DNA from 3 places in the Viridibacillus sp. FSL H8-0110 genome. Region 3 is predicted to be linked to each of the others. Evidence: riboswitches for the same ligand, from Rfam matches in the RefSeq annotation. Region 3 holds a riboswitch; each other region holds the start of a gene.
What was found. A riboswitch is a leader RNA that binds a small molecule or an ion and turns the genes downstream of it on or off. The one in region 3 is predicted to bind cobalamin.
Positions count from the first base shown of each region.

Region 1: it holds a riboswitch for cobalamin, as region 3 does, so the genes downstream of both, MHH98_RS11785 ((2Fe-2S) ferredoxin domain-containing protein) here and MHH98_RS19355 (helical backbone metal receptor) in region 3, are expected to answer to the same signal.
Region 2: it holds a riboswitch for cobalamin, as region 3 does, so the genes downstream of both, MHH98_RS14275 (Ig-like domain-containing protein) here and MHH98_RS19355 (helical backbone metal receptor) in region 3, are expected to answer to the same signal.

Region 1 is NZ_JBBOPJ010000001.1:2,351,226-2,362,204, reverse strand. Features, by position in the region: gene MHH98_RS11795 (energy-coupling factor ABC transporter substrate-binding protein) at 1-293, opposite strand, end outside; gene MHH98_RS11790 (energy-coupling factor ABC transporter permease) at 290-1,051, opposite strand; cobalamin riboswitch at 1,253-1,436, opposite strand; cobalamin riboswitch at 1,681-1,870, shown strand; gene MHH98_RS11785 ((2Fe-2S) ferredoxin domain-containing protein) at 2,071-2,436, shown strand; gene cobJ (precorrin-3B C(17)-methyltransferase) at 2,465-4,138, shown strand; gene MHH98_RS11775 (sirohydrochlorin chelatase) at 4,160-5,080, shown strand; gene cobK (precorrin-6A reductase) at 5,077-5,847, shown strand; gene MHH98_RS11765 (precorrin-8X methylmutase) at 5,860-6,510, shown strand; gene MHH98_RS11760 (cobalt-precorrin-5B (C(1))-methyltransferase) at 6,513-7,625, shown strand; gene cbiE (precorrin-6y C5,15-methyltransferase (decarboxylating) subunit CbiE) at 7,603-8,823, shown strand; gene cobI (precorrin-2 C(20)-methyltransferase) at 8,816-9,523, shown strand; gene cobM (precorrin-4 C(11)-methyltransferase) at 9,523-10,308, shown strand; gene MHH98_RS11740 (cobalt-precorrin 5A hydrolase) at 10,301-10,979, shown strand, end outside.
Region 2 is NZ_JBBOPJ010000001.1:2,848,091-2,859,069, forward strand. Features, by position in the region: gene MHH98_RS14270 (patatin-like phospholipase family protein) at 19-876, opposite strand; gene MHH98_RS14275 (Ig-like domain-containing protein) at 1,700-3,511, opposite strand; cobalamin riboswitch at 3,741-3,919, opposite strand; gene MHH98_RS14280 (DUF4083 family protein) at 4,164-4,343, shown strand; gene MHH98_RS14285 (ABC transporter ATP-binding protein) at 4,413-5,192, opposite strand; gene MHH98_RS14290 (CAP domain-containing protein) at 5,330-6,172, opposite strand; gene MHH98_RS14295 (potassium channel family protein) at 6,493-6,849, shown strand; gene MHH98_RS14300 (methyl-accepting chemotaxis protein) at 7,176-7,997, shown strand; gene MHH98_RS14305 (hypothetical protein) at 8,224-8,403, shown strand; gene odhB (2-oxoglutarate dehydrogenase complex dihydrolipoyllysine-residue succinyltransferase) at 8,533-9,786, opposite strand; gene MHH98_RS14315 (2-oxoglutarate dehydrogenase E1 component) at 9,816-10,979, opposite strand, start outside.
Region 3 is NZ_JBBOPJ010000001.1:3,896,793-3,907,771, reverse strand. Features, by position in the region: gene MHH98_RS19395 (HD domain-containing protein) at 188-1,486, shown strand; gene MHH98_RS19390 (YwgA family protein) at 1,512-2,018, shown strand; gene MHH98_RS19385 (2-hydroxymuconate tautomerase) at 2,100-2,285, opposite strand; gene MHH98_RS19380 (YwhD family protein) at 2,353-2,868, shown strand; gene MHH98_RS19375 (transglycosylase domain-containing protein) at 3,128-5,182, opposite strand; gene MHH98_RS19370 (GGDEF domain-containing protein) at 5,343-6,428, opposite strand; gene MHH98_RS19365 (DUF1934 domain-containing protein) at 6,650-7,090, shown strand; gene argS (arginine--tRNA ligase) at 7,090-8,757, shown strand; cobalamin riboswitch at 9,035-9,224, shown strand; gene MHH98_RS19355 (helical backbone metal receptor) at 9,352-10,308, shown strand; gene MHH98_RS19350 (FecCD family ABC transporter permease) at 10,317-10,979, shown strand, end outside.

The DNA of each region.
Region 1 (10,979 bases), 1.5 Mb from region 3:
CCCTCTTTGTTATTCACATTATCTTTGCGTTTGTATTTACCTCTTGTTAGACCAACAAAGTAACCGATAAAACCAGCACCAATGGCTGCTTGAAGGCAGAATAATAGACTTTCGATTTCACCACTTGGTGGCTCCCAAATACTTGAGAACCAAGGCTCATACGAAGCATTAATTTCGCCAATGGCAGCTTCAGCTTCACCATCAGCTCCTCCAAATTCAGCCCCTTTTTGAATGAAAAGAGGGAAAATAGCAAGAATGACAACGATTGAGATTAGTATTAAATTCTTTTTCATCGTTGTTCAGCTCCTTTTGTGAAGACGCGAAGTGCTTTTAGCTCAGCTACGTTGTATTTTTTTAAGAAATTCATAATGACCACAGTTAAAATACCTTCAGAAATAGCTAAAGGAATTTGCGTTAAAGCAAAAATACTACTAAATTTAGTGAAAGAGGCAGAGATTCCACCGATTTCAGAAGGGAATGCAAGTGCTAATTGAATAGAAGTGACAAGGTAAGTACCAAGATCACCTAAAGTTGCAGCCAAAAATACAGCAAATGCAAAGGATAAACCTGCTTTAGAAGCCCCTTTGTAAACAGCGTAAGCAATTAGTGGACCAACGACTGCCATTGAAAATGCGTTAGCACCAAGTGTTGTTAAGCCACCATGAGCTAAAAGCAATGATTGGAATAAAAGAACAATAAAACCTACAATACTCATTGCAAATGGCCCAAATAATACAGTTCCTAAACCTACACCAGTAGGGTGAGAACAACTACCAGTTACAGATGGGATTTTAAGTGCGGATAAAACAAAAGCAAAAGCACCAGATAAGCCAAGCATCATTTTAGTATCTGGATTTTCCTTAATTGTTTTACGTATTGAACGGAATCCAATTATCAAAAATGGAATTGTTACTGCCCACCAGAAGATAGCCCATTCTACAGGTAAGAATCCCTCCATAATGTGCATGGCAAATGCTTGATTTGGAACAATCATGACAAATGCTAAAAAATAAATCATTTTCCAGTTAAATATTGATTTTAACTTATTCATATTATTCTCCCTTTTATTTATGTATTTTTACTAGATATACAGTTATATACAAATAACACCTCCTATGAAATACCTCTCTGGATAGGGCGTACAGCCAGTTTGCAAATAAAAAAGCACTTCTTTCATAGAAAGAAGTGCGTGAAGGAAAAGTCATCAAAAAATAAGACTTACTCACTTTCACACCCATCCTCGTAGGTTGAAACAGTTCCTCACTTTATGGCAGGTCTCCTGGCTTAGAATCCTCATTTTGCTACAGCCTTCCCGTCTATTGACAGTGACATAATGTAGCAAAACTCCTCAACACAGTGGCGGGACCGCGTCGGATTAACACCGACTTCCCTTTTAAGTTAAACGCTAATTTAACACCATAAAGTTTATTGAATTGTTTGATTTCAGAATATAGTGTATCATGAGAATTTTCTTTCTACTAGATTTTTTTATGGAATTTTCAAAAATATTGAAATTGAGTAGTAAGGTAGATATAACTGTTTTTAATAACTTTATATAGGTGTAAATGTAGAATTTAAATTATGTCAAGATAATATTCATAAAAAAATCTATTTGAATCTAGTAAAATTTAGTATATGATAGTTACAGATTTAGAATTTACTGAATAATACAATTGAATATCAAATTTAAAAGTGCCGACATGTTTGGTTTATTGAACATGTAGGATAATAGGGAAATCGGTTAGAATCCGATGCAGCCCCCGCTACTGTAACGCTGATGAAATGATAACACTCACTGGTAAAATACTGGGAAGAGATCAAAGTAAAGTGACGCGTAAGCCAGGAAACCTGCTTTTATAATTATGAACGATACTTTTCGGAGGGAAAGGTGAAGGCTACAGTGGACGATGCTTATTTATTTTGATGTGTTGTCTGAATAATCTAGTTTTTAAACCTTAATTCTTTGAATTAAGGTTTTTTTATTTACCAAAATAAATAACTAGTTGCCAATTTACCCTATTTCCATAGATTTTTCATAAAAAATGATGAACACAGTATGGGAGGATCACGATGACAACTTGGAATTTAGAAAGAATGAAAAGCCATTTGCTCATTTGTAATGGTAGTAGCTGTTTGAAAAAGGGCGGCGAAGAAGTAACGCTGGCAGTAAGGGATGAGATTGCTAGGCTTGGGGTAGACGAACAAATACATACAACTCGAACTCGCTGTAATGGACGTTGCAAAGATGCCTGTGTCGTTATTGCGTATCCACAAGGTACTTGGTATCAAGCAGAATCTCCTGAAATTGGCCGTCAAATTGTTCGCGATTGTATGAATCAGCAAGTTGCACCTCATGTCGTCTACCAAACATTAAATGGCAACATGACGAAAAACCCTACATCAGGAGCGATTAAAGGTATTTCGAAAAACAAATAGTTAGATGTAACGAAAAGGAGATGTTTGAATGTCGCAACTTGGCAAACTTTATGTAGTTGGTTTTGGTCCAGGAGATTTTAAACATATTACAACTAGGGCAGTTGAAGCACTGCAAGAAAGTGATTTTATTATCGGTTATAAAACGTACGTTGAACTCATTCAAGATCTAATTGATAGTAATACATCTGTCATCAGTACCGGTATGACTGAAGAAGTTTCTCGGGCTCAAGAAGCCGTAAGACAAGCTGAAAATGGTAAAAAAGTAGCGGTCATTTCAAGTGGTGACTCAGGTGTGTACGGTATGGCCGGACTAGTTTATGAAGTGTTAATAGAAAAGGGATGGACAGAAGCAACCGGTGTTGAAATTGAAGTTATTCCTGGCATTTCCGCTATTAACTCTTGTGCTTCTTTACTTGGCGCACCGGTCATGCATGATTCATGTACGATCAGCTTAAGTGACCACCTAACTCCATGGGATTTAATAGCAAAACGTGTGGAAGCTGCGGCAATGGCGGATTTTGTAATAGCTCTTTACAACCCACGGAGTGGTCGTCGTACACGACAAATTGTCGAAACGCAACGTATTTTATTACAGTATCGTTCACCTGAAACACCAGTAGGTTTAGTGAAAAGCGCTTATCGTGATCGACAAAATATCATCATCACTAATTTAAAAGATATGTTAAATCATGATATTGGTATGTTAACGACAGTTGTCATCGGTAATTCATCGACATTTTTGTATGATAATAAAATGATTACGCCTCGTGGTTACCAAAGAAAATACACATTGAATGCTGAAAAACAACCACTAAAACCACATCAACGTTTGAAAGAAGAGGCAGAACCGTGGGCAATGGACCAAGAAACCGGCATTCAGCGTAGTCAAATTATTGATAGTGCACCTGCTTTAGTAAGAGCTAAGCAACCGTCAGTTGTAAAAACAGAACCAAAACCTAAAATTGGCTCATTTGAAATGGCATTAGATGCATTAACTCGTGTAACGGGTCAGCAAGTGGAAACTCAAACTACTTTTGTACAGCAAGAAATGGAATCTATTTTCGAATTAGCCGTAAGCCCTGGGGTTGCAAATAAAAGGTTTACACCAAAACAAATGATGACATTAGCTGATGTAGTTGGAGATAAAGGCACTATGGAATATACACCAAACCATAATATTCTTTTGAAAATCCCAACAACAAAACCAGATTTTATTACAGCTAGACTGCAAGATGCAAACTTTATTCTGTCACCAGTTGGTGATGTTGTCACAATAAAAGCATGTGATTTCTGTGATGGCGAGAAAACGGGCGGAATTCCTTATGCTGAGGAACTTCAAGAAAAACTTGGAGGTCTGAACATGCCTAAAGAATTTAATATCGGTTTTAATGGCTGTGGTATGGCATGTTATAAAGCTGTAATGGAAGACGTCGGAATCGTCTATCGAAAAGGTAAATTTGATCTTTTTGTAGGTGCGAAGCCAGTTGGTAGAACGGCTCACCCAGGACAACCAGTTGCAGAGGGCATTGAGCCAGAAAAGATTGTAGAAGTTGTCAGTAATATCGTTGAAGAATATCGTCAAAATGCACATCCGAACGAGCGCTTGTTCAAATACTTCAAACGTGTGAAGCGAATTCAAGGATTTAACTATCAAGATATGTCACCGAAAATTGAAATTGAACCTGCTCCTTGCGGGGATTAAAACTTAGGGGGAACTATATTTATGAAAGCTATATTATTCGTCGGGCATGGTAGTCGTTTAGCAGAGGGTAATGCAGAGGTTAATAAATTTGTAGAGCAATTAAAGCCAACATTAGATGGTCAATTACTAGTGGAATCTTGTTTTTTAGAATTTGCATCACCAAACATTGCACAAGGGATTGATAACTGTGTCGTTAAAGGTGCTACAGAAATCCATGTTATTCCGATTATTTTATTGCAAGCAGGACATTCGAAAATTCATATTCCAGCAGCGATTGATGAAGGTAAAGAAAAATATCCTACTGTACAAATTACATATGGTCGTCCACTAGGTGTACATGAATCCATTTTCTCAATTTTAAAAGAACGTTTAACAGATGCCGGTTTCAATCATGAAGCGGAAAATAAAGATACAGCTATTTTATTAATCGCACGTGGTGGTAGTGACCCAGATGCTAATAGCGACTTTTATAAAATTGCCCGTATGCTTTGGGAACAGTTAAATGTTCGTACAGTAGAATGTGCATTTATGGGTGTAACTTACCCAACAGTTGAGGAAGGTATTGAAAGATGTCAGCAGTTAGGAGCTAAAAAAGTAATTATGCTGCCTTACTTCCTATTCACAGGTATTCTGATGGAACGTATGGAACAAATGGTCTTAAGTTACCAAACTAAGTACCCTGAATTAGAAGTAAAATTAGCGTCTTACTTTGGTTACCACGCTGAACTAAAAACAGTATTAGCAGATCGAGTTGAAGAATCACTTCAAGGTAATGTGAAAATGAACTGTGATACTTGCCAATACCGTATCAATGCAATGGAATTTGTAGAGCATCATCACCATCATGACCATGATCATGACCACGACCACGGCCATCATCACCACGATCATGACCATCACCACCATGAACACGATCACGAACATGCTGGTACTGCAAAATGATTTTGTTTTTAGCAGGTACGAGCGATGCCAGAGCATTGGCGATAGAGTTACAACAAACTGGATACCCAGTTTTTGCAACTGTTGTCACTGAATCAGCTGCAAAAAGTTTAGTTGAAGCAAATATAGAAACGCATATTGGTCGTCTAACAGCTGAAGATATGGCTCGATTTATTCAATCAAAAAACTTACAAGCTGTAGTAGATGCATCTCATCCATTTGCAGAAGAGGCATCAAAAAATGCACTAGAAGGTGCAAGATTAGCAAGTGTTCCATATATCCGCTATGAACGTGAAAGTCAGCAATTCGAAAATGACAAATTAATCTTAGTAAAAAACTACGAGGAAGCGGCAAATCTGGCGGCTAAAAAACGCGGTGTCATCATGCTGACAACTGGCAGTAAAACACTTGGTACATTTACTGAGAAGTTATTAGGATTAGAGGATACAAGAGTCATTGCCCGTATGCTACCACGTTTAGACAATATGGAAAAATGCGCAGAGCTTGGTGTAGAACAAAAGAATATCGTTGCTATTCAAGGTCCATTTTCAAAAGAGCTTAATTTAGCTCTTTATAAGCAATACGGTGTCACTTTAATGATTACAAAAGAAAGTGGCAAAGTAGGTTCAGTTGATGAAAAATTAACAGCAGCTCTGGAATGTGGAATTGAAACAATTATGATTGCAAGACCGAAAGTAGCTTATGAAAATGTGCATTCTACTTTTATTGATGTTATTCAAGCATTACAAACTCAACTTTCCCAAATTTAGGAGGTAACAAGAATGGATTTTAGAACAGATTTTAAACCTTTAACAGTCGATCCAGATAAAATTTACGAACATAGTTTTGCAACTATTTTAGAGGAATATGGTCCACATGATTTTACGGAAGATGAATGGAAAATCATTCGTCGTATTATTCATGCTTCAGCGGATTTCGATTTAGGTCGCTCAGTAATTATTCATCCAGATGCGATTGAAGCGGGTATTAGAGCTATTCGTTCTGGTAAAGCAGTTATCGCTGATGTGCAAATGATTGAAAGTGGTACCGGACATAAGCGATTCCAAAAACACGGTGGAGATGTATATTGCTATATTTCTGATGAAGATGTTTCGAAAGCTGCTAAAGAGGCAGGTGCTACACGTGCTATTATGTCAATGCAAAAAGCTGCTCATTTACATGAAGGTGGTATTTATGCAATTGGAAATGCACCAACTGCATTATTAGAATTGATTCGCTTAATTAAAGAAGGTGTAGTAAAACCGGATTTAATAATCGGAATGCCTGTTGGATTTGTATCTGCTGCAGAATCGAAAGAAGAATTAGCTAAAATCACAGAAGTACCGTTTATTACAAACCTTGGACGTAAAGGTGGTAGTACCGTAACTGTTGCGGCACTTAATGCCATTTCACTATTAGCTGATCAGGCTTAACGATGCAAAAGAAAGAGAAAAAAGATCCATCGCAAATGCGTCATGGCTATACAACAGGCGCTTGTGCAACAGCAGTAACGAAAGCAGCTTTAACGGCTCTTATTACTGGTGAAGCACAAGAAACAGCAACGATCCATTTGCCGGTGGGCCGAGATGCGACATTTACTATTGAAAAAAATACATTTGAAGGAAATTCAGTAAGTTGTGAAACGATAAAGGATGCCGGAGATGATCCAGATGCAACACATAAAGCATTGATTATTTCTACTGTCAGCTGGGGCGATCAACCTGGAATAATTTTAGATGGAGGAGTCGGCGTGGGACGAGTGACCAAGCCGGGTCTTCCTGTTCCTGTTGGAGAAGCAGCTATTAATCCAGTCCCAAGGAAAATGTTGAACACTACCGTCCAAGAAACGCTAGATGAATTTCAAATTGACCGTGGAGTAAAGGTTGTCATTTCTGTTCCAGATGGAGAAGAAATTGCAAAAAAAACGTTAAATGGTCGACTCGGAATTATCGGTGGTATTTCTATATTAGGTACTAGAGGAACCGTTGTACCGTTTTCTAGTTCTGCTTATATGGCAAGTATTGTCCAGGCGATTAGTGTAGCAGTTGCTATGGGCTGCGAACATGTCGTGTTGACAACAGGTGGGCGAAGTGAAAAATATGGCATGCAACAATATGAAGGACTTTCTGAGGAAGCTTTCATTGAGATGGGTGATTTTGTCGGTTTTGCACTTAAGCATTGTAAACGTTTAGGTATTAAAAGAGTGTCGTTAGTAGGCATGATGGGGAAATTTTCGAAAGTTGCTCAAGGTGTCATGATGGTGCACTCGAAAAGTGCTGCCATCAATTTTGAATTTATGGCAAAACTTGCGAAAGACGTAGGAGCACCAGACGAACTAGTGCAAGAAGTGGTGGGAGCAAATACGGCTTCTCAAGTTGGTGAGATGATGATGGAAGCAGGTTTTGACCAGTTTTTTAATCATTTATGTGAAGCTTGTTGTACAGCTTCTCTCAATCATGTGCGTGGAGGCCTTATCATGGACACAGCAATTTATTCCATGAAAGGACAATTATTAGGGAGGTCTGATGGCATTGACTCAATCGATTAAATTGATCGGAATTGGTGATAACGGACTAGAAAGTTTATTACCTCAATACGTATCGTGGATTGAAGATAGTGAAGTATTGGTAGGCGGAGAAAGACTACTTGAATTCTTTCCTCACTATTCTGGTGAAAAAATTGTCGTAAAAGGCGGATTGAAACCTTTAGTAGAACAGTTGAAAAATGAAAAGCGTAAAACAGTTGTTTTAGCATCAGGGGACCCATTATTTTATGGTCTAGGAGGTTATTTAACTAGCAAAATAGATATCGAAGTTTACCCATACTTTAGTTCCATTCAATTAGCTTTTTCAAAAATGGGTGAGAGTTGGCAAGATGCTTATTTAATAAGTGTTCATGGACGCAGTATGAAGGGCTTGGCACAAAAAATCGATGGCAAATCGAAAATCGCATTGTTAACGGATTCTGATAATAGCCCGAGTAAAATCGCAGAATATTTATTATCCTTTGGCATGACAGAATACCGAGCTTATGTTGCAGAAAATATTCAAGGTGAAGACGAAAAATACGGCTGGTATGAATTAGAGGACATGAAAAATCTCGAGTTCTCTTCATTAAATGTTGTCATTCTAAAAAAAGTTGGACAAAGCCCAAAATGGACATTAGGCATTGATGACGAAGAATTTTCACAACGTAAACCCGATAAAGGGCTGATTACGAAAAAAGAGATTCGAGTTTTAAGTTTATATGCTATGCAATTAACGAGTAGTAGTATCGTTTGGGATATTGGTACATGTACGGGCTCCATGGCTATTGAATCTGCGAAGCTGGCACCAGAAGGACAAGTATTTGCGATTGAAAAAAATGAAGGTGATCTTGAAAATTGTCTACAAAATCAACGTAAATTCCGTACCGATTTAACAGCGGTTCACGGAAAAGCGCCTGAGGGACTTGAAACATTCCCGAATCCAGACGCCATTTTCATCGGTGGTACAGGTGGTAACATGAAGGATCTATTGAGAGTATGTTGTGAGCGTTTAACTGAAGGTGGAAGAATTGTTTTAAATGCTGCGACCATCGAAAATTTATACCGAGCGAATGAAGCATTCGATGAGTTTGGTTTTGAAACATCAATTATGCATGCACAAATTTCAAGAAGTAAACCAATTTTAGGTATGAAACGATTTGTACCTTTGAATCCAATCTATATTATTACGGCAAAACGAAAGGAAGACATCCATGAGTAATTTCGGTACTTTATATGGTCTAGGAGTAGGTCCTGGAGATCCTGAACTTATAACAGTTAAGGCATTCCGTGTGATTCAGGAATCACCAGTTATCGCTTATCCGCGAAAACGTAAAGGAAGTAAAAGCTATGCACAACGCATTGTTGATGTATATATCCGTCCAGGCGAAAAAGATATGCTTGGACTTGTTTTCCCAATGACAAAGGACCAAGAGATTCTTGATCGAGAGTGGAATAAAGCAGTGGAACTAGTATATGAAAAATTACAAGAAGGCAAAGATGTTGCATTTGTAACTGAAGGCGATCCTCTACTCTATAGTACATTCATCCATATGATGAAGTTGATGCAAGAATTGCACCCAGAAATAGAGATTAAAACAGTTCCTGGTATTTCATCTTTCAACGGTTCAGCTTCACGTTTAGGTATTGCACTTGCAGATGGAGATGACCATGTTGCGATTATTCCAGCTACTGATGATTATGATGCCATGAAAAAAGCACTTGAAGATCATGATGCTGTCGTATTCATTAAAGTAGCCAAAGTAATGGATTTAATGATTCGCGTGTTAAAGGATTTAAATCTATTTGATAAGGCTTCTGTCGTGACAAAGGTTACCTCTGATGAGGAAGTCATTTGGTCAATGGATGAATTAGAAGATGCAGAGCTAGAATACTTAACATTAATGGTGGTGCGCAAATAATGAAAAAAATATACATAGTTGGGGCAGGCCCTGGAGATCCAGATTTAATCACAGTAAAAGGCTTAAATATTTTACAAACTGCAGATGTAGTGATGTATACAGATTCACTAGTAAATGATGAGCTTATTGCAAAAGCAAAACCAGAAGCTGAAGTAATTAAAACAGCAGGTATGCATTTAGAAGAAATGGTCGCCGTCATAGTTGACCGAGTGAATGCTGGTAAAACACTAGCACGCATCCATACAGGTGATCCTGCAATGTACGGTGCGACAATGGAACAACTGGCATTACTGAAAAAGGAAGATATTCATGCAGAAGTTATTCCAGGAGTCAGTTCGGTTTTCGCTTCAGCTGCTGCTATAGGTGCTGAGTTAACAATTCCAGATTTAACACAAACACTCATTTTAACTCGTGCAGAGGGCCGTACTCCAGTACCTGAATTTGAAAAACTTCGTGATTTAGCAAGCCACCATTGTACGATTGCATTATTTTTGAGTGCTACTTTAACAAAGAAAATTGTCAAAGAACTCCAAGCAGCTGGTTGGAGCGATGATACGCCAATTGCCGTAATACAAAGAGCTTCTTGGCCAGATCAAAAAATCGTCCGTACAACGCTTATTAATCTAGATGAAGATATGCGAAAAAATGGTATTCGTAAGCATGCTATGATTTTAGCAGGTTGGGCGCTTGATCCTAATATTCATGATAAAGATGAGTACCGCTCAAAATTATACGATGCAACATTTACTCACGGATTCCGAAAAGGTGTGAACCTCAATGATTGAATTACAAGAAGGAATTGAACCGATTGTAGTTCAACATAATCAATATGCCATTGTTGCTATAACGAAGCACGGTGTACAAACAGCACGTAATCTACATCAATCATTTGTACACTCAGACGTATACTATATGAGTAAATTTGAACAAGGTGATGAACAACAAAAGCATATTCAACTATTTACAGGAAGTGTACGCATGTTGTTACCAACACTGTTCAAACAATATAAAGGTATCATCATGATAATTTCACTTGGTGCTGTAGTACGTATGATTGCACCTATTTTAGTAGATAAAAAGACAGATCCTGCAGTTGTCGTCATTGATGACCGTGCGGAAAATGTCATCAGTGTTCTATCAGGTCATTTAGGTGGAGCAAATGAATTAACACACGAAGTAGCTTCTGCTTTAAATGCTCGTGCAGTTATTACAACTGCATCAGATGTTCAAAAAACAATTCCAGTAGACCTTTTCGGTGCTCGCTTTGGCTGGGTTTGGGATTCTGCAGATAAATTAACGCCTGTAAGTGCATCTGTAGTAAATGAGGAACCTGTTGCGATTGTACAAGAGTCTGGTGAGAAAAACTGGTGGCATCTACAAACACCTATGCCAGAAAACATCAAACAATATCCGAGCATTACAAAGGCTATAGATGCAAAGCCAAAAGGGGCATTAA
Region 2 (10,979 bases), 1.0 Mb from region 3:
ATCTGTTTTTTTGCTCATTTATATATTTAAAAAAGCCTTTAATTCATCCATTTGTTTCGCGGCTTGCTGATAGCCCATATCATAATTTGCTCGCATTTGGGTTAAATCTTTTTCGAAACTATTTAAGGGTGCATCTGGTCTGAAGATAAAGACTCTTCCTTCTTTTTCCAATCGTTCGCAATAATCGAGCGAGGCATTGTAATGATCCACACGCTGTTCCATGCTTTTTACTAAATTGGGATATCGTTTACGAAGGAGCTTCATAACTAATTTACTTTGACGATCTTTTACTTTTCTATAGCCTTTAGGTCGGGTTAACACAAGCACATGCTTTTCAAAACCTTCATCTACTAAATGCTGAATAGGAATTGGATCTGCTAATCCCCCATCATAGTATGGTGTATCATTTATTTTAATCTCTGGAAACAATACAGGGATTGCACAGGTAGCGCGCAGTAACGTACATTCCTTATCCATATCAAGTGCGTCCTTATACTCTATATCCCCTGTATACGCATTTGTTACACCAAACTTTACTGTTCCCTCGAATTGTTGGAATCTATCCCAATCAAATTTATCTAGCTCGTTTGGAATTATATTGTAAGCAAAGTTTAATCCAAATAAACTTCTTTCTCGCAAAAAATTACGAACGCCTATATAGCGTTTGTCATGACGATAATTAACAAGGACGCGAAGTGAACGCTCTTTTTGCTCTGACACATAAGAACAGGCATTAATAGCCCCTGCTGAAATACCGACAACATGTGGCATCATAATCTCTTCATCTAAAAAAGCATCGAGGACACCTGACGTAAATAACGTACGGAATGTTCCGCCCTCAAGTACTAAACTTGTATCCTTCACATTGACCTGCATTAAATCACTCTTTCACTATATTTCTATTATTATTTTATCATATCACTTGCATCTAGAAAAAAGCTAAAACAGTATATTAATGCTTGGATTCAAATTTCTTTTCATCCGCTTTTCTTTAGTTTTATCAACATATGTTAAAATTCATTGTTGTTTTTACATAAAAAATAGAGTTGTACCTAATATATTGGCCAACTCCGATATCTATACCTTTTATCGTGATTTGAATGTTTAAATAAACTCGTTCTTTTGTTAAATTAACGAATAAGATCGTACAGCATATTTTATGTTCCAAGAAGGAGAATAAAATAAGTAATTGCGTACATTGGAAGTGCAATTGAAGTAATTATATACATTGTCATTTCGCCTTTAGAAAGTCTTCTTTTCCACTTAGTTAATTTAAGATGCCTACAATAAATTGCGCTAGAAATGAATATTAATAAGAAAGCTAATTCCATAATGTTCTCTAAAATGGTAATCAAATACTCAACTCCTTTTAGGTATTGCACTAAGAGAACTATTCTATAAAATTTTTCAAAAACCTTTATATTTAGGTAATTTAAACTTCTTTCAATCAAAAACATTTTTAGGCTTTGTTCATCTGTATCAAATGCAATTGTATCACTTTAATAATTTCGAAGATATTTCGTTGCGATCAATTTCTCATTATCTATAGAGATCAAGCCAAATAAGCTTTAAGTTGAATATGCTTCTTAATTAGCCAAAAACAACAATCAAGTTAAACAGATTCAATTATAAAGAAATAGGGCTACCCTCAAAGGCCGGTATTCACCGACTTTCTGGACAGCCCCTTTTCATACTACCGTTACTTCACTTTCACGCTAAGTTTGCTACTTTTATTTCCTGCTAGATCCTTCGCATAAATTGATAGTTTAGTATTTGCTTTTTGTTTTTTGATTTTCACACTGAAATTTCCTTTGCTTGATGCTTTAGCTGAGCCAATTTTTTTATGTTTACTATTGTAGATTGTAATTGTTGCTTTTGCTTCAGTTATACCTTTTACTTTTGTAGTTTTCGATGTGATTTTAGATACTGTTGGTTTTTTTGGTGCAATTTTATCTTTTACAATAATTGTTTTTGATACGCCTTTATTACCTACTGTATCTTTCGTTTTTACGACTAATTTTACGTTTGCTTTTTGTTTTGTAATCTTCAGCGTATAGTTACCTTTGCTACTTGCCTTTGTTGATGTAAGTAGTTTAGAGCCTTTATAAATAGAAACTGTTGCTTTAGCTTCTGTAGTCCCTTTTACAGTAGTTGCTTTGTTTGAAATTGTTCCTACTATAAGTTTTGTTGGTCCAATTTTATCTAGTACAGTAATTGTTTTTGTTACACCAGCATTGCCAGTTTCATCTGTAGTCTTTACTACTAATTTCACATTCGCCTTTTGTGCAGGAATCTTTAACGCGAAAGTTCCTTTATTGTTAGCTTTTGTTGATGTTAGAAGTTTAGTTCCATTGTATATTGAGACTGTTGCATATGCTTCTGTTGTTCCTGTTACTGATGTTGTTTTGTTTGAAATTGTTCCCACTGTAAGTTCAGTTGGGCCCTCAGTATCTGGATTTTCCACTGGTGGATTAGTATCTGGTATTTCACCAGCTGCTAATCTCGCAAATGTTGATTTTCCATTCAATGCGTCTGCTAACGCAATGATTACTTGTTCAGTAGCCATTAAGTTTGTTTTAGAATCTTTAATCATCCATTTAAACGAACCATCTTCTAATTGATAATCATCAATCATTTTTTCAAGAATGTTAACTTTTTTACCGTCTTTTTCATAGCTCCATTTGTCAGCTGTTAAATCTTCTCCAGCTGTAGCTAGTCCCATAATAATACTTGCCATTGAGTTTGAATTATCTACAAAACCATCTTTTTGATATTTTGCATGAATACCATCTACTGCTTTTTTAATAGACTCGTTAATTGTTTCATTGGACTTATCAGTATTATTTAATAACGTTAATGCAGTTAAATTCCAACCTGTTACATCTAAGTCATCAGATGAACCAAATCCAGAGAATAATCCTGAATTATTTTGTTTCTTTAAAATTACTTCTAAATGTTTGGCTTTATCATAGTCTGCATTTGCTAAGCCTAGCGCAATTGATGCCCAAGATTCACCGTATGCTGTGAAAAAACTACCATCAGCCTTTTGTTTGTTTTGTAAATCTTCAACAATGTTGCGTTGTCCAAGATTTGTTGGATCTAATCCTAGAATATATGCACCAATAATAGTACCTGCGTCTTCATTTGAAGTGCTTGAAGTAGCCGCTTTTGGTTTCATCCAATAAGATTGTTCACTAGTAACTTCTGAGCCCTCTGCCCACTTGTAGTTTTTAATATCCATGCCTAGTGCATACATTGCTGATAATGACCAGTAGCCACTGTGGGAACTGATTACTCTAGAACTAATAGTTTGGTTGTTTATAATATAATATTGTTTTGCCTTCTCTAAAGAGTTCACTAGTTTTTCTTTGATTACTTGTGGTGATGTTGTTTGAGAAGTATGGTCTTCATTGTTTACTACCATATTATTTTCAGCTTGAGCTGTAAACGGCGATAATAGTGATAGTAGCATAACAAAAGCTAACACCATACTAGATGAACGTTTTAACATTTGAATTCCTCCGATTTTATTTAGATTTGTTGGATTCGGAATTCGGCTTTTTCATGCTAGTCGACTATTTAACTCTTACTCATATATTAAATGTTGGAAATTAAAAGTTCTTAACAATGAAAAAAGCTATTTCTCCATAGAGAAATAGCATAAATACAAAGAAATATAGGACAACAGTATTGTCTAATATAGATTGTTTTGCCGTAATCTCACTTTATTCCGAAGAGTAGATATACGCTATGAATTAGATAGGTCTCCTGGCTTATGCATCAATTTACTTTAAGGACCTTCCCGTATAAAACAGTGGTATTTCCTTATTTCATCAGCATTTACAGTTGCGGATACAGCTTCGGCATTTCACCGAATTCCCTTTTATGTATGTACTACATCTAATTCTGGCATACAATATTCACTTAATATAAACTTATCATAATATTGGAAATTAATCTATCGCATTTTGATTAGTTTTTGATATTTTACTCATAACACATCAAATAATTATACAAATAAAGAAAGAAACGTATGTATATTTATTTCAAAATTGTATTTATCGATGAATCTTTTAATATGTTAATCACATAATTCCTGTTACACATGTTAAAATTGAATTAATATCCTTTTTAAAAGCATGTATGGTTGAAGGAGGGATGAATTGTTTAATGTTGGAGATATGCTAATAATTATTGTCATTGCTTTAATGATATTAGGTACGATTTCTTTTATGCTATTTATTAGAAGAATCATTATAAATACAACTCCTAAGAATGAATCTACCGAACTAAATGAAAAATTGGATAAGATTATCATGTTATTGGAAAAGCAGTCTAAATAATTATTATTCAAAATACAAAACTAGCTGTTGTATCTAATACTAAATTCAACAGTTAGTTTTTAAGTTCATTTAATCCCGCTTTGATAATAATGGACGATTATTGTACCAAATAACTTCTACTGGAATATCGAAAAATGAAGAAAGCTTTTCACTTGTTAGCATATCGATTGTACTTCCAGAAGCAAATACTTGGCCCTTTTTTAATAATAATGTTTTCTGAAAAACCGGTAGAATTTCTTCAATATGATGTGTGACATAGATTATTGTTGGTCCGCTTTCTAAAGCTGCAATTTCACCAATTGTTTTTAACAATTGTTCTCTAGCTATGAAGTCAAACCCAGTAGCAGGCTCGTCTAATATGAGTAACTCTGGATCATCCATTAAGGCACGACCAATCAATATTCTTTGCTTTTCTCCTTGCGATAAAGTTTGATAATCACGATCGGCGTATTCAATACTCCCTAGTTTTTTCAATATACTTATTGCCTTTTCCCGAATAACCGGTGTTGGCTTTTCATATAGACCAATCGAAGCAAAAGCACCTGAAAGAACGATTTCAAATGCACTATCATTGGGATTTAATTTTTGTTGAAGTCCTGATGATACGAGGCCAATCTTCCTTCTAAGCTCTTCTCCTAAAACGGATTTCCCAAATGTTCTTCCTACTACCTTTAAATCACCCTTTGTCGGAAAATAATAAGAACATAGCATATTCAACAAAGCTGATTTGCCGGCTCCATTTAAACCGTACAATACCCAATGCTCCCCTTTTTCTATTTGCCAATTAATATTTTCTAGAATCCATTGCCCTTCTCGTTTCAAACATACCTCTTTCATATGTAATACCATTTCAAAAACCCCTTTATAGATATTCATTTCATTATAACTGAATATTCACTAAACAAGAGGTTGAGAGTGAGAAAATTGTTAAGAAGTTCTCCAAATAGAAAACCCCTCATGTGGTTAGACAAGAGGGGGGGTTATAGCTATTTTGCAAAAATTTGAGTTCCATATGTTGGATATTGAGCGTTTTTACCTGAAACAACAATACCTATTCCAACTTTTTGATAATTAGGTGATAGTATATTTGCTCTGTGACCAGGGGAATTCATCCAACCATTCATAAAGCTTGTTGCAGTAGAATAACCTGCTGCAATATTCTCACCTGATGCATATGTGTTATAACCTGACCCTTTCAGGAGGTTAGACCAGCTTCCATAAGTTGGACTTGTATGACTAAAATAGCGATTTTTCTCCATATCTAATGAACGAATGATCGCTAGCTTTGTAAGCTTAGGATCTTGTTTTAAAGGTTTCAGTTTCTTTTTTGCACGTTCTTTATTTAAAATAGTAACTATTTGATCTTGCATTTTTTTATTTCCTAAATCAATGTAACTGTCGACAAATTTACCAGATTTAATCCAGTATGTCTTGCTACCTTTTTTGACTTTGATCCAACCATTTGTATTTGCAACACTCACTTTATAAATTCCAGCTGCAAGTTTCTTTGCTGATTTCGATCCTTTTTCTTTTTTATAAGTCGTTGTTTTTTTCGATAGATAGATATAATCACCAGTAAAACCGTCTTTTATCCACTTTTTATCTTTTGTTTGCATCCATTTATCTTTAGTTGTTTTTATAATCGTTACTTTCTTTTTTGCAGCTACTGTTGATTTTCTTCCATATCCGCCTTGCTTAGTAAACAATCTACTCTTTTCAGTTAGTGTTACTTTTTTTGTTTTTGGCGTACTTGCTTTAGCATAAATTGGACTTGCTAAACTGCCTAAAAAGATTATCGCCATGAAAAGGACGCTTAGTTTTTTTAGCATTTTCTTCAACTTAATTCCTCCGAATCTAATTTTTAAAACGGTATATTTTCAATGTAAGCAACACTCTCAATAGTTTTTTCGGAGAGTTCCACATTAAATATAGTCGTTTTATTAATATCAATTAAAAAAGAATCGTATAGACTACAATTTTTAATCACTATATCATATTATCAAATATTTATGGTCTCAAAGACCAAAAATAGTTTTATATTATTAATTTTTCAACCTTTCGCAGATACTTAGACCTACTCTTTAAAACTGTTCATATATATTCCATCTGTTGTATACTAGTTTCATATAGCAATAGAAAGAGAGAATGTATGATTTCATTTATATTAACTACAAAACGTCTTTTAAAGGCTTTAATCCGTGCTTTTAAGCAACCGTTATTTATTTCATTGTTTACAACCTTATTTTTTATCCTTTTGTCAGGAACGATGTTTTATACAAAAGTAGAAGGATGGTCTATACTTGATGCCATATACTTTTGTGTTGTCAGTCTGATTCCGAGTGGTGTAGATACTTCGCTCACACCAACTACAAATCTGGGTAAAGTATTTACGATGTTTTATTTAGCAGTTGGTGTTGGAGTTATGTTTCTTACTTTATTGACTCTTGGTAAGACCATGATTAAGTCTACAGATGAACCGACTACTGATTTAAAAAAAAGAAGATAATCAAAATAAAAAGGTTGTCTTAAAAGACGACCTTTTTATTTTTTAATTGCTCAATACTCTATCAGTATTAACACTTACTTATAAAAGGATTTTTTTGTTACACGAATTGAAATTGAGATTTTTTTAGAAGTAGTCTCATTTCTCCCTTTAATTTTTGTCGATACTAAGTATTTTTTCACAATTTCCCCCTTTCGAATAATCGAAATATTTACTCTATATCTAATATACGCTATTATAAATATAGTCAATTTTATCTATACACGAAATAATTGTAGATACAAAGCACTTATATCAGATGACTAGTATATAGAAGAGAGGTTTTTTGTTTGAGTTTATTAGAAGTCTTAAAACAAGCTACACCTTACATACAAATGGCATTCAATAATGAAATCTTTGTGAGTATTGTTGAGCGTGGTCAAAACAAGGTTTACTTTGCGTCTCCAGGAACTAAAGTTGATCTAGGAGTAAAGACTGGTGACACGATGGAAGATACTGAAGAATTACGACAAGCCTTTACGGGGAAAAACGTTAAAAGAGATATACCAGCCGAATTTTACGGAGTCTTACTTCACACTAACATATATCCAATTAAAGAAAATGGTCATGTAATTGGAGCTTTTAGTTTAGTATTTTCAATGGAGAAACAAGAGAAATTACAATCTTATATGGATCATCTACAAAATGCTGTCCTAGGTTTACAGGATAAAGTACATCTTGTTGCCTCTCATTCAGAGGAGCTAGCAGCAACAAGTACTGAAATTACCGAACAATCTCGTCTAGCTCTTGCTGATTCAGAAGCTTCTCATAGCGTTACAGATTTTATCAAATCAATCTCTCAACAAACGAATTTGCTTGGGTTAAACGCCTCAATTGAAGCTGCACGAGCAGGTCAACATGGTGCTGGATTTAATATTGTTGCTCAAGAAGTTCGAAAACTATCTCTAGAAACAAAGTCGGCTACCGAAAAGATTGAAGATTCACTGAAAAATATCACGCAAAATTTACAAGGCTTAATGGGCAGTATGAGTCAGATCAATTCTGCTTCTAATGAACAAGCTGAGCTAGTACAAGACTTCAGCTCAATTATTGAAGAGCTAGGATTACTCAGCAATCAAATGGGGCAATTAATGAAAGAAACATTACGATGAATTTTTTCACTCCATGAGTTTTTAGATAGCAATACGATTTAGCTCATTGAATGCTTTATAATCAATGAGCTAATTATATACCCTCCATTAACTTCTCTATCTTGCTCTAAATTCATTTTTATTTCTTTTCTTCTTAAAAACATTTCAAATTTGTCCGATTTTGTTGTCATATTCCCCTTGAATAAAGGAACGAATGTTCTTATAATGAATATAAGAGGTGAAGCGCATGGAACGACAGTTAAATCCACAAAAATTGACGACTATTGAAACCTATCAACTACAACGTATAGCGACCGAACTACTTAGTACTGCTTCAAAGGAAACAGTATTATCTACTTTATCAATCTACGCATGTTCACAAAAGCAACATTGCTCAACAATAAAAACGAATGTTAATATAACTTAATTTAAGCTTCGCATTAGGTTATTTTTCGTCCGTTACTACTTCTCTTTACACCTAATAAAAATAAGCCCTACACACTCTCAAAAGGTGTGTAGGGCTTATTACTTTCTTACAAAAGGTTTAGGCTATAAATCAAGATTCTAATAATAGGTCTTCAGGGTTTTCAAGTAATTCTTTTACAGTTTTTAAGAATCCTACAGAATCTTTACCATCAATAATACGGTGGTCATAAGATAGTGCAACGTACATCATTGGACGAATTTGTACTTCATCACCAACAGCGATTGGACGTTTTTGGATTGTATGCATACCTAAGATAGCAGCTTGAGTACCATTCATGATTGGTGTAGACATTAATGATCCAAATACACCACCATTAGTGATTGTGAATGAACCACCTTGTAAGTCAGCGATTTGTAATTTTTTGTCGCGTGCTTTTTTAGCAAGACCACCGATTGCATCTTCGATTTCAGCGAAGTTTTTACGGTCGCAATCGCGAACAACTGGTACTACTAATCCATCGTCAGTAGATACAGCAACACCAACATCATAGAAGTTATTAAGGTGGATTTCATTACCTACGATTTGAGCATTAACGTATGGATATTTTTTAAGTGCAGCAACTACTGCTTTTGTAAAGAATGACATGAAACCAAGACGAGTTCCATCATGCTTTTCTTGGAATTGATCTTTTTTACGGCTACGAAGTGCCATAACGTTTGTCATATCGATTTCGTTGAAAGTAGTAAGCATTGCCGTACTTTGTTTTACTTCAAGTAAACGAGTTGCGATTGTTTGACGACGACGAGACATTTTTTCAACTGTCACGCGAGATTCGTCAACTGCAGGAGTAGCAGCTTTCGGTGCTTCAGCTGGTTTTGCAGCAGGAGCAGCTGGCGCTGTACCATGTGCAGCCACATCTTGTACGCGAACTCGACCTTGAGGATCTACTGGAGATACAGATGCTAAGTCGATTCCTTTTTCACGAGCTAATTTGCGAGCAGCTGGGCTAGCAATTACACGCTCAGTTGAAGATGATTCTTCTACAACTACAGGTGCTGGTGCAGCTTTTGGTGCTTCTACAGCTGGTGCCGGTGCAGCCTCTTCAGCTGCTGGTGTTGGTGCTGGAGTTGCTGGAGTTGCAGCAGCATCACCTGCTTCAACGATTGCAATTACAGCACCTACTAATACAGTATCGCCTTCTTCAGCAAGGATTTCTTTCAAAATACCAGCTTCTTCAGAGATAATTTCAGCGTTTACTTTATCAGTTTCAAGTTCAACGATGAACTCACCTTTTTCTACTTTATCACCAGGTTTTTTCACCCACTGTGCGATCGTACCTTCTGTGATAGATTCTGCTAATTCCGGGACAATAATTTCAGCCACAATAATTTCCTCCTTCAAAATATTCGCTATTAGCGAGTTACAGCTTCTTCAATAATACGTGCTTGTTCAGCTTTGTATGAATCTGCATCACCTTCAGCAGGAGATGAACGTACGATACGACCGATGTAACGAACGTCTTTGTCTTCTGCTACTTCACGCATATAAGGATCTGCAAATGTCCATGACCCCATGTTTTGAGGTTCTTCTTGTACCCATGCAAGTTCTTTTGCGTTAGGGAAACGTTTAATAATTGCAGCAATTTTCTCAGATGGGAATGGGTACAGTTGTTCAACGCGTACTAAGTGTACGTGATCGAAATCTTTACCATCTCCAACTTTTTCTGCAATATCAATAGCTACTTTACCTGAAGCAAATAGAATACGCTCTACTTTTTTCGTAGCTGAACCAGTTGTCGGGTGTTCAATAACTGTTTCAAAATGACCAGTTGCTAATTCCTCTACATCTGCAGCTACGATTTGATTACGTAATAGTGATTTTGGTGATACAAGAACTAATGGACGAATTGCTTCTGTACCTAACATCTTAGCTTGACGGCGTAATAAATGGAAGTAGTTTGCAGCGCTTGATAGGTTTGCAACAGTCCAGTTGTTTTCACCAGCTAATTGTAAGAAACGTTCTAAACGAGCACTTGTATGTTCTGAACCTTGACCTTCAGCAGCATGCGGTAATAACATAACAAGACCTGATTTTTGACCCCATTTAGAGCGAGATGCAGAAATGAAGTTATCAAACATTACTTGAGCCATGTTTGCGAAGTCACCGTATTGCGCTTCCCAGATAGTTAGATTTTTCTCATTTTCTAAATTATAGCCATATTCATAGCCTACGATAGCAGCTTCAGATAATGGGCTGTTATACACTACAAATGAAGAGTCTGCACCAGTAATATGGTGTAATGGTGTTAATTCTGCACCTGTTTTTTCGTCATGTAACACAAGGTGACGGTGTGCGAATGTACCACGTTGTGCATCTTGACCTGTTAAACGGATTGAATTACCTTCTTGTGTAATTGTTCCGAAAGCTAACGTTTCAGCATGACCCCAGTCAATTTTACCTTTACCTACGAATGCATCTTCACGACGGCTAAGGATTTTGCCTAGTTTTTTGAAGACATTGAAGTCTTGTGGCCATGTTAATAATTCTTTGTTCATTTTTTCTAGACGTTCGCGCTC
Region 3 (10,979 bases):
TTTGAGTGTACTTTACTACAAGTATTTTATGTATAAGCAAGTATACTTTGTTTTTATAACCCAAGTAGCTGCTAATTAATAAGTTTGATGGTCATCAATAGAGTTCCTGTAATTATTTCAATTAGTTTTTAATAATTCGTTATACATTTTCAACAAATCAATACAAACAGCGGAAGTGGGGTGCCTTATGAGTTACGCAACAGCAAAGTTAGAAGAAGAAAAAGTATTTAAGGACCCAGTCCATCGCTATGTACATGTGCGAGATCAGGTGATTTGGGATTTAATTGGAACAAGAGAATTTCAGAGATTACGCCGTATTAAGCAACTCGGTACGACTTATTTAGTGTTCCATGGTGCAGAGCATAGTCGATTTAATCATTCGCTTGGTGTTTATGAAATTGTCCGCCGGATGGTCGATGATGTGTTCAAGGGTAGACCAGAATGGGATGAAAGTGAACGGCTTGTCGTACTTTGTGCTGCATTATTGCACGACTTGGGACATGGACCTTTTTCACATGCTTTTGAACATGTTTTTGACTTGGACCATGAGGAATTCACACGCCATATTATTATGGGAGATACTGAAGTCAATCAAGTACTCAGTCGCGTTGCGGCTGATTTCCCATTAAAAGTATCGAATGTTATTGCAAAAACGTATGAAAATAAACAAGTTGTCAGTATGATTTCAAGTCAAATCGATGCTGATCGTATGGATTACTTACAACGAGATGCTTATTATACTGGGGTCAGTTATGGTCACTTTGATATGGAACGTATATTGCGCGTGATGCGTCCACGAGAGGATCAAGTGGTCATCAAATCAAGTGGTATGCATGCAGTAGAAGATTATATTATGAGTCGTTATCAAATGTATTGGCAGGTTTATTTTCATCCTGTATCACGGAGTGCGGAAGTAATTTTGACAAAAATTCTACATCGTGCGAAAGCATTAAGTGAAACAGGTTATTCATTCTTACATGAACCTACGCATTTTCAAGCATTTTTCGATAGAAATATTGAACTTGAAGATTATCTAGCATTGGATGAAAGTATTTTGTTGACATATTTCCAACTATGGATGCGTGAGGCGGATCCTATTTTAAGCGATTTAAGCAGACGTTTTGTGAACCGAAAATTGTTTAATTATGTGGAGATTGACCCTGCCAAAGATTATCAAAAGCTGCGTGAACTTGAGAATCTATTCCGAAAAGCTGGTATTGACCCGCAGTACTACTTAGTTTTAGATTCATCTTCAGATTTACCATATGATTTTTATCGTCCGGGTGAAGAAGAGGAAAGGTTACCGATTCATCTATTAATGCCGAATGACGAAATCCGTGAATTATCTAGATCATCTGATATTGTAGATGCCATATCCGGAAAACGCCGAACGGATCATAAATTATACTTTCCAGAAGATATTTTACTAGAGAACGGTAAGAAAAAAATACTCAGAAAACAAATATTAGAAATATTAAAAGGTTAATAACCTCCCGGAAGGAGATTTAAAAGTGCTAGAAGAACACGCAAAAGTCGTACAATTTGTGTCATTAGCAGGTCAAGTCACTGGTCGTAAAAAATTACAAAAGATGGTCTATATAGCAAAGAAAATGCGGTTTCCATTCCAAGAAAAATACCAATTTCATATATATGGCCCTTACTCAGAAGAGCTAACTTTACGAATTGAAGAGCTTTGTAATATGGGTTTTTTAACAGAAGAAAAAGAGGATAAGGGATCATATGTACAATACCGATATGCGGTTACTGCTGAAGGGACAAGTTTTTCTACCATGCTAGGTAAGCAACATGACAAGTTACCAGAAGTGATCAATATGATGAATGATAGAAGTGCACGTTTTCTAGAGCTTGTTTCAACGTTACTATATTTTGATGAACTCACAAAAGAAGAGCAAATTGAAAAGGTACATGTGGTAAAAGGGAAGTTGAACTTTACAGAAGAAGAGCTGACAGATGCCTTTGAATTTATAGCACAACTTTCAACAGTATCGATTCAGTAAGAAAATCCCCAATAGTGGGGATTTTTTATATAAAAAAGCCATCCCTAGAAAGAGACGGCTCTATTTGAAAAAAGTATATTATTAAAGGTCGCTCTTACGTACGCCACCAATAGCGAAGTGTGATTTTTGCATTTCTTCGATGATAATTGAAATGTTTTCTTTTGGTGCATCTACAGATTCGGAAATTGCAGCTGTTACCTTTTCAACCAAATCACGTTTTTGATCGTCTGTGCGACCTTCAATCATTTTTATTGTTACTATAGGCATAAAGAGTCCTCCTCATATAAAATATAGTGTATATTCGTTATAATAACAGAACGGAGGGATTTTGCGAATGACTAATGAAGAAAAACCAAAACAAAAATTAGGCTTTACGATTATTAAAAACGATCCAACAGACGGACATAAAGGATTTGGCGTAGGTTCTTTAACGCTTGAGAATGTATCACCAGTCATCATCGATATTGAAGAAAAAAAAGCCACTGTAGAAGTAGGGGCTATGCATGCACGTAGTGATGTTGAAAGAGGTATTAAATTTACAACGAATCGAGAAGATTCAGCAGGCGGTAAGCCATATTGGTTAGTATGGGTGACTATCGATCACAAAGAAGGCGGAGCTTACTTCGCTGGTATAACGGCTTGTGAAATGGTTGTCAATAGGGAAAAACGTCGTGGTTATAAAATTTTAGCAGACCATGTCAATAAAATGGATAAATCGATGAAGCGTCATATCATTATAGAGCATATGGATGCAGAGTCAAAACGAGTGCTAGGTGAGTTTTTACACGGCTTTAACGAGAAAATGTGGTCTTTAAGTTCAGAACAATTACGTAAAGAATTGGCCTTCTAAAATTTTGAAAATAATTGAACAAAATGTGACATTTGTAAAGCGGTTTCAATACATGGTTGAAACTGTCATTGAAAGGCAGTACACTTTAACTACAACTTACGAAAGTAAGCTAGGACATCTGGTAACCGATTTCAAATGAGTGACAAGTGGCATTTTGACAAACCCAAGCCGAATGCCCCATGTAACTCATATTTTCGAGAACCAAAAAGCTTCATCTTCCTAAGGATAACGGACTCCTTAGAAGATGAAGCTTTTTTATTTATTCAAATAATGAAAAAGGAAACAGACTCCAAGATGTTTCGTCCTTTTTCGTTAAATCACTAACAATGCTTGGATCAGTACATAGCTTTTTTGGAACATCCTTCTTTTTCATATAGACAAGTCGTTGTTTATCACAACTTGATGTTGCGATACCGCCTGTTTTAACATCGACAATTACGCCTTCAATATTATCGGGTGCCATAAATGGCTCACTAGGAAGTCCTTCATGTACTTTTTCCATAAAATCAATCCAAATTTGTTTTGTAGCACGTGAATCTTCTGCACTTGTCATTTGTTTTCCTTTATCATAACCGTTCCAAACACCAGCAGTTAAAGAAGGGGTAAAACCAACCATCATTTGATCGGTTAAAGTTGTACCGGATTTTGCTGCATAAGGTCTGGTTTGTTTGTTGCGAATTGAAATCCCGGTTGCCGGTGCGTAATCATTAAAGACTGGATCGAACATACCAGTCATCAACTGTGTGATTAAAAATGCGTCATCTGAATTAATTACTTGTTTCTTTTTTTGTTTCTTTTCTGCTTTATAAATAACTTTCCCGTTTGCATCTGTAATCGAAATAATAGTCGTTGGTTTCTTTTGAACACCTTTTGCCGCTAATGTATTATATGCGGAAGTTAAATTCATTAAGCTTACTTCAGAAGTACCAAGAGCTACTGCTGGTGAATTTTGTAATTTACTTTGAATATTAAATCGCTCCAGTACACTGCTGAATGCCTTATAGCCGATTGTTTCAAACGTCTTGACTGCGTAGATATTATCCGATATAGCAATTGCCTGTGCCAATGACATTGGATGATCCGCGAATTCGCCGTTTACATTTTTGGGTTCGTACTTAGAGCGTCCATCATCATAAGTGAAAATGGTAGGGCTAGTATCCATAAACGTTAAAGGAGTATAACCTTTTTCTAGTGCAGCACTATACAAAAATGGCTTAATAGCAGATCCAGGTTGCCTTTTTGCTTGTGTTACCCTATTGAATGTACTTGTTAAATAATGTCGTCCTCCAACTAGAGCAGTAACATAACCTGTAGAAGGATCCATACTAACGAAGCCAACTTCTAGTTCATTATTTGGTAACGATTTTTCAACAGCTTCCTCAGCAGCTTTTTGATGGGAAGTATTCAATGTTGTTTTGATTACCCAACCACCTTCTTCAAAGCGACGACCTTTCTCAGTCAGTATATCTTTTGCTTCCTGCCAAGCTGTATCTAAAAAGTATGGTGCTAGTGATTTCGAATTTTCCCATTCCTCATATTTAAAATCAAGAGTCTCCTTCTTAGCTCGTTCTGATTGTTCTTCAGAAATAACATTTTGGTTAGACATCAAACTTAATATTAATTGTTGACGACCTATTGATTTTTCCTTATTTACTGCAGGGGAATAAATGCCTGGTCCTTTTGGAATTCCAACTAGTAAAGCAGCTTCAGAAAGTGTTAAATCTTTTGCTGATTTCCCAAAATAAAATCTACTTGCAGCTTCTATACCGTACATACCATGTCCAAAGTAAACAGTATTTAAATAGCCTTCCAAAATCTTATCCTTATCATAAAAGACTTCTAAACGGTATGCATAGAGTGCCTCATTTGCTTTCCTTAACCATGATTTCTCATGCGTTAAATACAAATTACGAGCATACTGCTGCGTAATTGTACTCGCTCCTTCAACTTTGCGCATTGCCTTAACATCTTTCAATAATGCACCTGCAATACGGGTGTAATCAAAACCGTTATGCGAATAGAAATCTTTGTCCTCCGTTGCAATAAGTGCTTGTGCAACAAAAGGTGAAATTTCATCTAGGTTTACCCAGTAGCGACGTTCCATAGAAAATTTATCGCCAGCTCGATGTCCATCCGTATCTAAAAAAACGGTTGCCTTCGGAACAGCGAGAGAAGGCGCACCCGCAATTTGTGCGTATATTCTGAGTGACAGCAATACTGTTAAAACAGCTGAAATACCTACGACACTCCACATAAGAGTACGTTTCCATCGCTTATTCACCCTTCTTTTTCGCCAATAGTCTGCTCGATTCATAAGAACAGCTCCGTTCCACCAATTTAGCGATAGTATGTGATGATTATATGTAAAATAAACGGACGAAAAAAATTAAAAAGGATGAATTTGGTAATTATTTGACAGCAACAAAAAACGCTAAGATAATGGTGAATTCTCTTAGCGTTTTTTAAAAATATTTCTAATTATTTAATTGATTAAAGTGAACGAGTTGATTTGAACCTCTTTCTATAGCTTGCATGATGGCTTTATCTGCCGAAAATGCGAGATCCTTTGACGTATTACCATTGTCAGGATATGAACAAATACCGATGGAAACCGTAATAGGAATTACATGACCAGAGGACACAACGAGTGGCGTTTTGGCAATTTGTGATTGAATTAAATTTGCATAATGTATTCCATAAGCAGGCGGAGCATCTTTGCAAACAATATAAAATTCTTCACCACTAATTCTAGCAGCTTCTGCATCAATCGTTTTCACATAGTTTTTTAACTGTGTACCAATTTGTTGTAAGATTTCATCACCAACAGGATGACCATACGTTTTATTAACTTTTTTAAAAGAGTCAATATCAATTAATATCAATGAAAAGGGGACATTATTAGAGAGTAAATCATCTATTATTTGCTGGAAGCGTCGGTTATTCGGCAGTCCAGTTAAATAATCTGTTTCTGCCATTTTTTCAGTTTCTCGCATACGATTAAATTGATTTCGAATTGATTTTAATACAAGTAAAGTTATGTAAAATGACAAAATATAAAAAAGTGCAGTTTGAATAACATTTTGTAAGCCATGTGTCCAAGTATCTGAAAGAATATAGAAAACAATGCAAACTTGGAAAACGATATAAGTGAAATAGAAATAGATATTGCGGAATGTAATTGGTTTTTTTATTGAAATAAATGTGATAACGCCACCAATTACTAAAATATTTAATCCTGCAAAAATAGATGTTTCTGACAATCCAAACACATAAATTCGAAAAATCCCAATGATGAGAGAGGACAGAGCGATAGCAATTGGACCTCCGAGCAATCCACTGAGTAAGATACTAATAAAACGACCATCACTAATAATATCATTTTGGTAATGTACAGCCGTGCCCATCAAAAGTAAACCGGTAAGTCCAGCTACAAGACCGACAATCCAAGGTTGCAGCTCAATAAAACTATCTTGATAAGGTTCTAAAGACTCGTATAACCAATATGAAAATATAACAAAAGTAAATAATATCGAAAAATTAATGACTAATTCGAGCAACATATAGATTCTCTCCTACCATTTTATCCCTCCATTATAACATCCAATTTTACAAGGAAAATGAAAATAATTATGCATTCGCTATAAAACGACAAAAGGTAGTTCGAGCGTGTGATTTTAAAGAATTCACTGTTTGTCCTAAATTTACTTACACCTTGAAAAAACAAGCGAATCTAACCTATAATAAGAAGGTTATATAAAGAATGGAACGGAGGCCCATAAGTATGACTAGTGAACTTAAAGCACCCGTAAAATTAAAGTTAAAAACGACAATTCGACAATCTGAAGCAGAAGCAGCTGAAACTTATGAGCTTTGGTCAGAAGGTACGATAGTTCAAAAAAGGGACCAAACGTACTTACAATATGAAGAAGTTCAAGAAGATAAACATATTCGTTCAACTTTAAAATTCGGTAATAATGAGGCAGTTATTCTTCGAAATGGTGATGTGAAAATGCGTATGCCATTTTTACTTAATCATGAACAAAACGGCCATTATGATAGTGAATTCGGTGCATTACCAATCGTGACGTATACGAAGGACATGCTATTCGAACCGCATGACAGTAAAATGAGCGGACGATTTTATTTAAACTATGATTTAATCATTGGTGGACAATCAGTAGGCGATTATACTTTAGAAATTAATTACTCGGAGGGAAAATAATGAACGCAGTAGAACAAGTGCAACACGCGATTAAAGAAGCGCTTCTTGCAGCAGTATCAAAAGCAGGTCTTTTAGAAGATACATCAACATTGAATATACACTTAGAAACACCAAAGGATAAGACGAATGGCGACTATGCAACTAATATTGCTATGCAACTTACAAAATTAGCGAAAAAACCACCTCGTGCAATCGCTGAATCTATTATTGAAAACCTTGATACTACAGGTACTGCTATTGAGAAGATCGACATCGCAGGTCCTGGTTTTATGAATATTGTGCTACGCAAAGACTATTTGGCAGAAGTAATCACAACTGTTTTAGCGCAAGGTACAGAATATGGACGTTCACAAGCTGGCGCTAATGAAAAAGTACAAGTTGAATTTGTATCAGCTAACCCAACTGGTGACCTTCATTTAGGACATGCCCGAGGAGCATCTGTAGGGGATTCATTATGTAACGTTCTAGACTTTGCAGGATATGATGTCTCACGTGAATACTACATCAATGATGCAGGTAATCAAATCAATAATTTAGCAGCATCTTTAGAAGCTCGCTACAAACAATCGTTAGGCTTAGATGCTTCTATGCCTGAAGACGGTTATCATGGTCAAGATATTATCGATATCGCAGGTAAATTAGCTGCTGAGTTTGGTGATTCGATTCTAAGTAAATCAGATGAAGAGCGCTTTGAATTTTTCCGTGAGCATGGCTTGAAATTAGAGCTTGGTAAATTACAAAAAGACTTAGCAAACTTCCGTGTAGACTTTGACGTTTGGTATTCTGAGACATCACTTTATAAATCAGGTAAAGTTGAAACGGCTCTAGAAAAACTTCGTGCGAATGGTCATGTATTTGAAGAAGAAGGCGCTACTTGGTTCCGCTCGACAACATTTGGCGACGATAAAGATCGCGTACTTATAAAAAATGATGGCTCTTACACATATTTAACACCAGATATTTCATACCATGAAGATAAAATTCAACGTGGATTCACTAAACTTATCAACATTTGGGGAGCTGACCACCATGGCTATATCCCGCGTATGAAAGCAGCAATCGAAGCACTTGGTTATGATCGTGACACATTAGAAGTTGAAATCATTCAAATGGTGAACTTAATGAAAGACGGCGAAAAAGTGAAAATGAGTAAACGTACAGGTAACGCGGTTACTTTACGCGAACTTGTTGAAGAAGTTGGCTTAGACGCAGTACGTTATAACTTTGCAATGCGTGCAGGTGATTCACATATGGACTTTGACCTTGACCTAGCTGTTAAGCAATCAAATGAAAACCCTGTTTACTATGCACAATATGCACATGCTCGTATTTCTTCAATCTTGCGCCAAGCAAAAGAACAAGGATTAGCAGCATCTAAAGAACATTTAAATCTTCTTAATGCAGAGAAAGAAATTGATGTCTTGAAAAAAGTAGGGGACTTCCCACAAGTTGTTGCGGATGCTGCGAAGAATCGCACACCACACCGTATTACTAACTACATTCAAGAACTAGCAGCAACTTTCCACAGCTTCTACAATGCTGAAAAAGTATTAGATGCTGATAACAAAGATCGCTCAGAAGCACGTTTATCTCTAATTACAGCAGTTCGTACTACAATCGCCAACGCACTAAAACTTATTGGCGTATCAGCACCTGAGAAAATGTAATGACAGAAATACCCTTTTAGCTACTGAGGTTGAATAAGCTTGTGAATCTAAGAGGTACTTATAAAAAGACTATTTCTCACTGAATAAGTGTGGAATAGTCTTTTGGTTTTTATAAAGAACAAATGAAAGAAAAAAATTGCGCTAGTTAAAGATAAAATAGCTAGACTTCATCGATTCATGTCACAATGTGTTATTGCTAATAGTTCCACCAAGCCTAGTAACATCTTGGACAAGTATTTAATTTTCTGTATAATTGAACACGATGTAATAACAATTGTATATTGTGAAACATGATGGTTCTTTACTTTGATTCAGTAAAGAGAAAAGGGAAGTCGGTGTAAATCCGACGCGGTCCCGCCACTGTATGTGTGAGTAAGTCGTAATTTGTCACTAAAGTATAACACTTTGGGAAGGCACGGCAAGCTGTGATCACGAGCCAGGAGACCTACCAACATGGAGACCACCAATTAGAACTACGCGGATAGAAATGGTGTCAGTAAAAGTGCATTTTAGTACAGCTATGTATATATTCACTGTCATCGTATCTCTCGTCGTAAAACGAGAGATTTTTTTATGAACAAGGAGGAAATGTAAATGAAGAAAATATGGCAATTTTGTTTAGTGTTTGTTTTAGCACTAGGCGTATTAGTAGGCTGTGGCCAAACGGAAGATACGAAGAAAAAGGAAAATAGTGAATCAGCGACAGAGCAACAGGTAGCAGGGTATCCATTAACAGAGACTGATGCACTTGGCAATGATGTGAAATTTACAGAAGCACCAAAGAGCATTATTACATTGGTACCAAGTAACACAGAAATTCTTTTCGCGTTAGGATTAGAAAAAGAAATTATTGCTGTATCGGATAATGATGATTATCCTAAAGCGGCAACGAAAAAAGAAAAAATCGGTGGGATGGAATTTAACGCCGAGAAAATTATTAGCTTAAATCCAGAAGTTGTTTTTGCACACGAAACACTTTTAGGTACTTCTGAAGCAGGTCTCCAACAATTACGTGATGCAGGATTGAAAGTTTTCGTTGTAAAAAATGCTGAGAATTTTGATGAAACGTATAAAACAATTGAACAAATAGGCCACATTACAGGTAAAGCAGATGAGGCTAAGAAGATTACTGATGATATGAAAGCAAAAGTAAAAGAAGTACAAGTTAAAGTGAAAGATGTAAAACAAAAATCAGCATTCGTCGAAACAACAGACGAACCTAATATTTACACTGCGGGTAAAGATACATTTATGCAAGAAATGTTTGATCTAGCTAATATTAAAAACGTCACAGCAGATCAAACAGGCTGGTTCCAAATTGACTCTGAGGAAATTGTGAAACGTAATCCAGATACAATTATTGTGAAATACAACCATGTGAAAAATATTGTCGAGAAGGTGAAAAAACGCCAAGGATTTGATAGTATCACAGCTGTTAAAAATGATGCAGTTGTTCAAGTTGATGCGAACTTAACAAGCCGTACAGGTCCTCGTCTTGCTGAAGGATTAGAGGTCATTGCAAAAGCAGTATATCCAGAGGCTTTTGAGTGAGGAAAACCATTTTAGGGTACACCATAGCCTTTGTGATTTTAATTGTTAGCATTTGGCTAGGTGTATCAATTGGTTCTGTAAAAGTACCAATTAGTACGTTATGGAATACGGCAGCGGATCCAACAGCGACGAATATATTGTGGAAAATACGCATGCCGCGTGTTGTGCTTGCAGGGTTAGTAGGAGCCTCACTGGCCATTGCGGGCGCTGCTTTCCAAGGATTGCTGAAAAATCCTCTCGCCGATCCGTATACGTTAGGAGTGTCATCTGGTGCCTCGGTAGGTGCTGTGGTGACGCTCTTTTTCGGCATTTCGACCCCTATTTTTGGTATATACACATTACCAGCCTTCAGCATGCTAGGGGCCTTATTGGCGATGATGGGTGTAATGGCTTTTGCACGATTAGTTGATCGAACTATGAAAATGGAAACGCTGATTTTAACAGGGATTATCGTTAGTTCATTTTTAGGTGCATTAATTTCATTGTTAATTGCGTTAACAGGTGATGAGTTAAGGCAAATCATTGGGTGGCTGATGGGGAGCGTTTCAATGCGTGGATGGCCATATGTCAAGATGGTGTGGCCTTTTGTACTCATCGGTTCATTTTTATTATGGTTAAACCGTCGTGAATTAAATGCGATGTTATTTGGAGAAGAGCGTGCCAAGTATCTT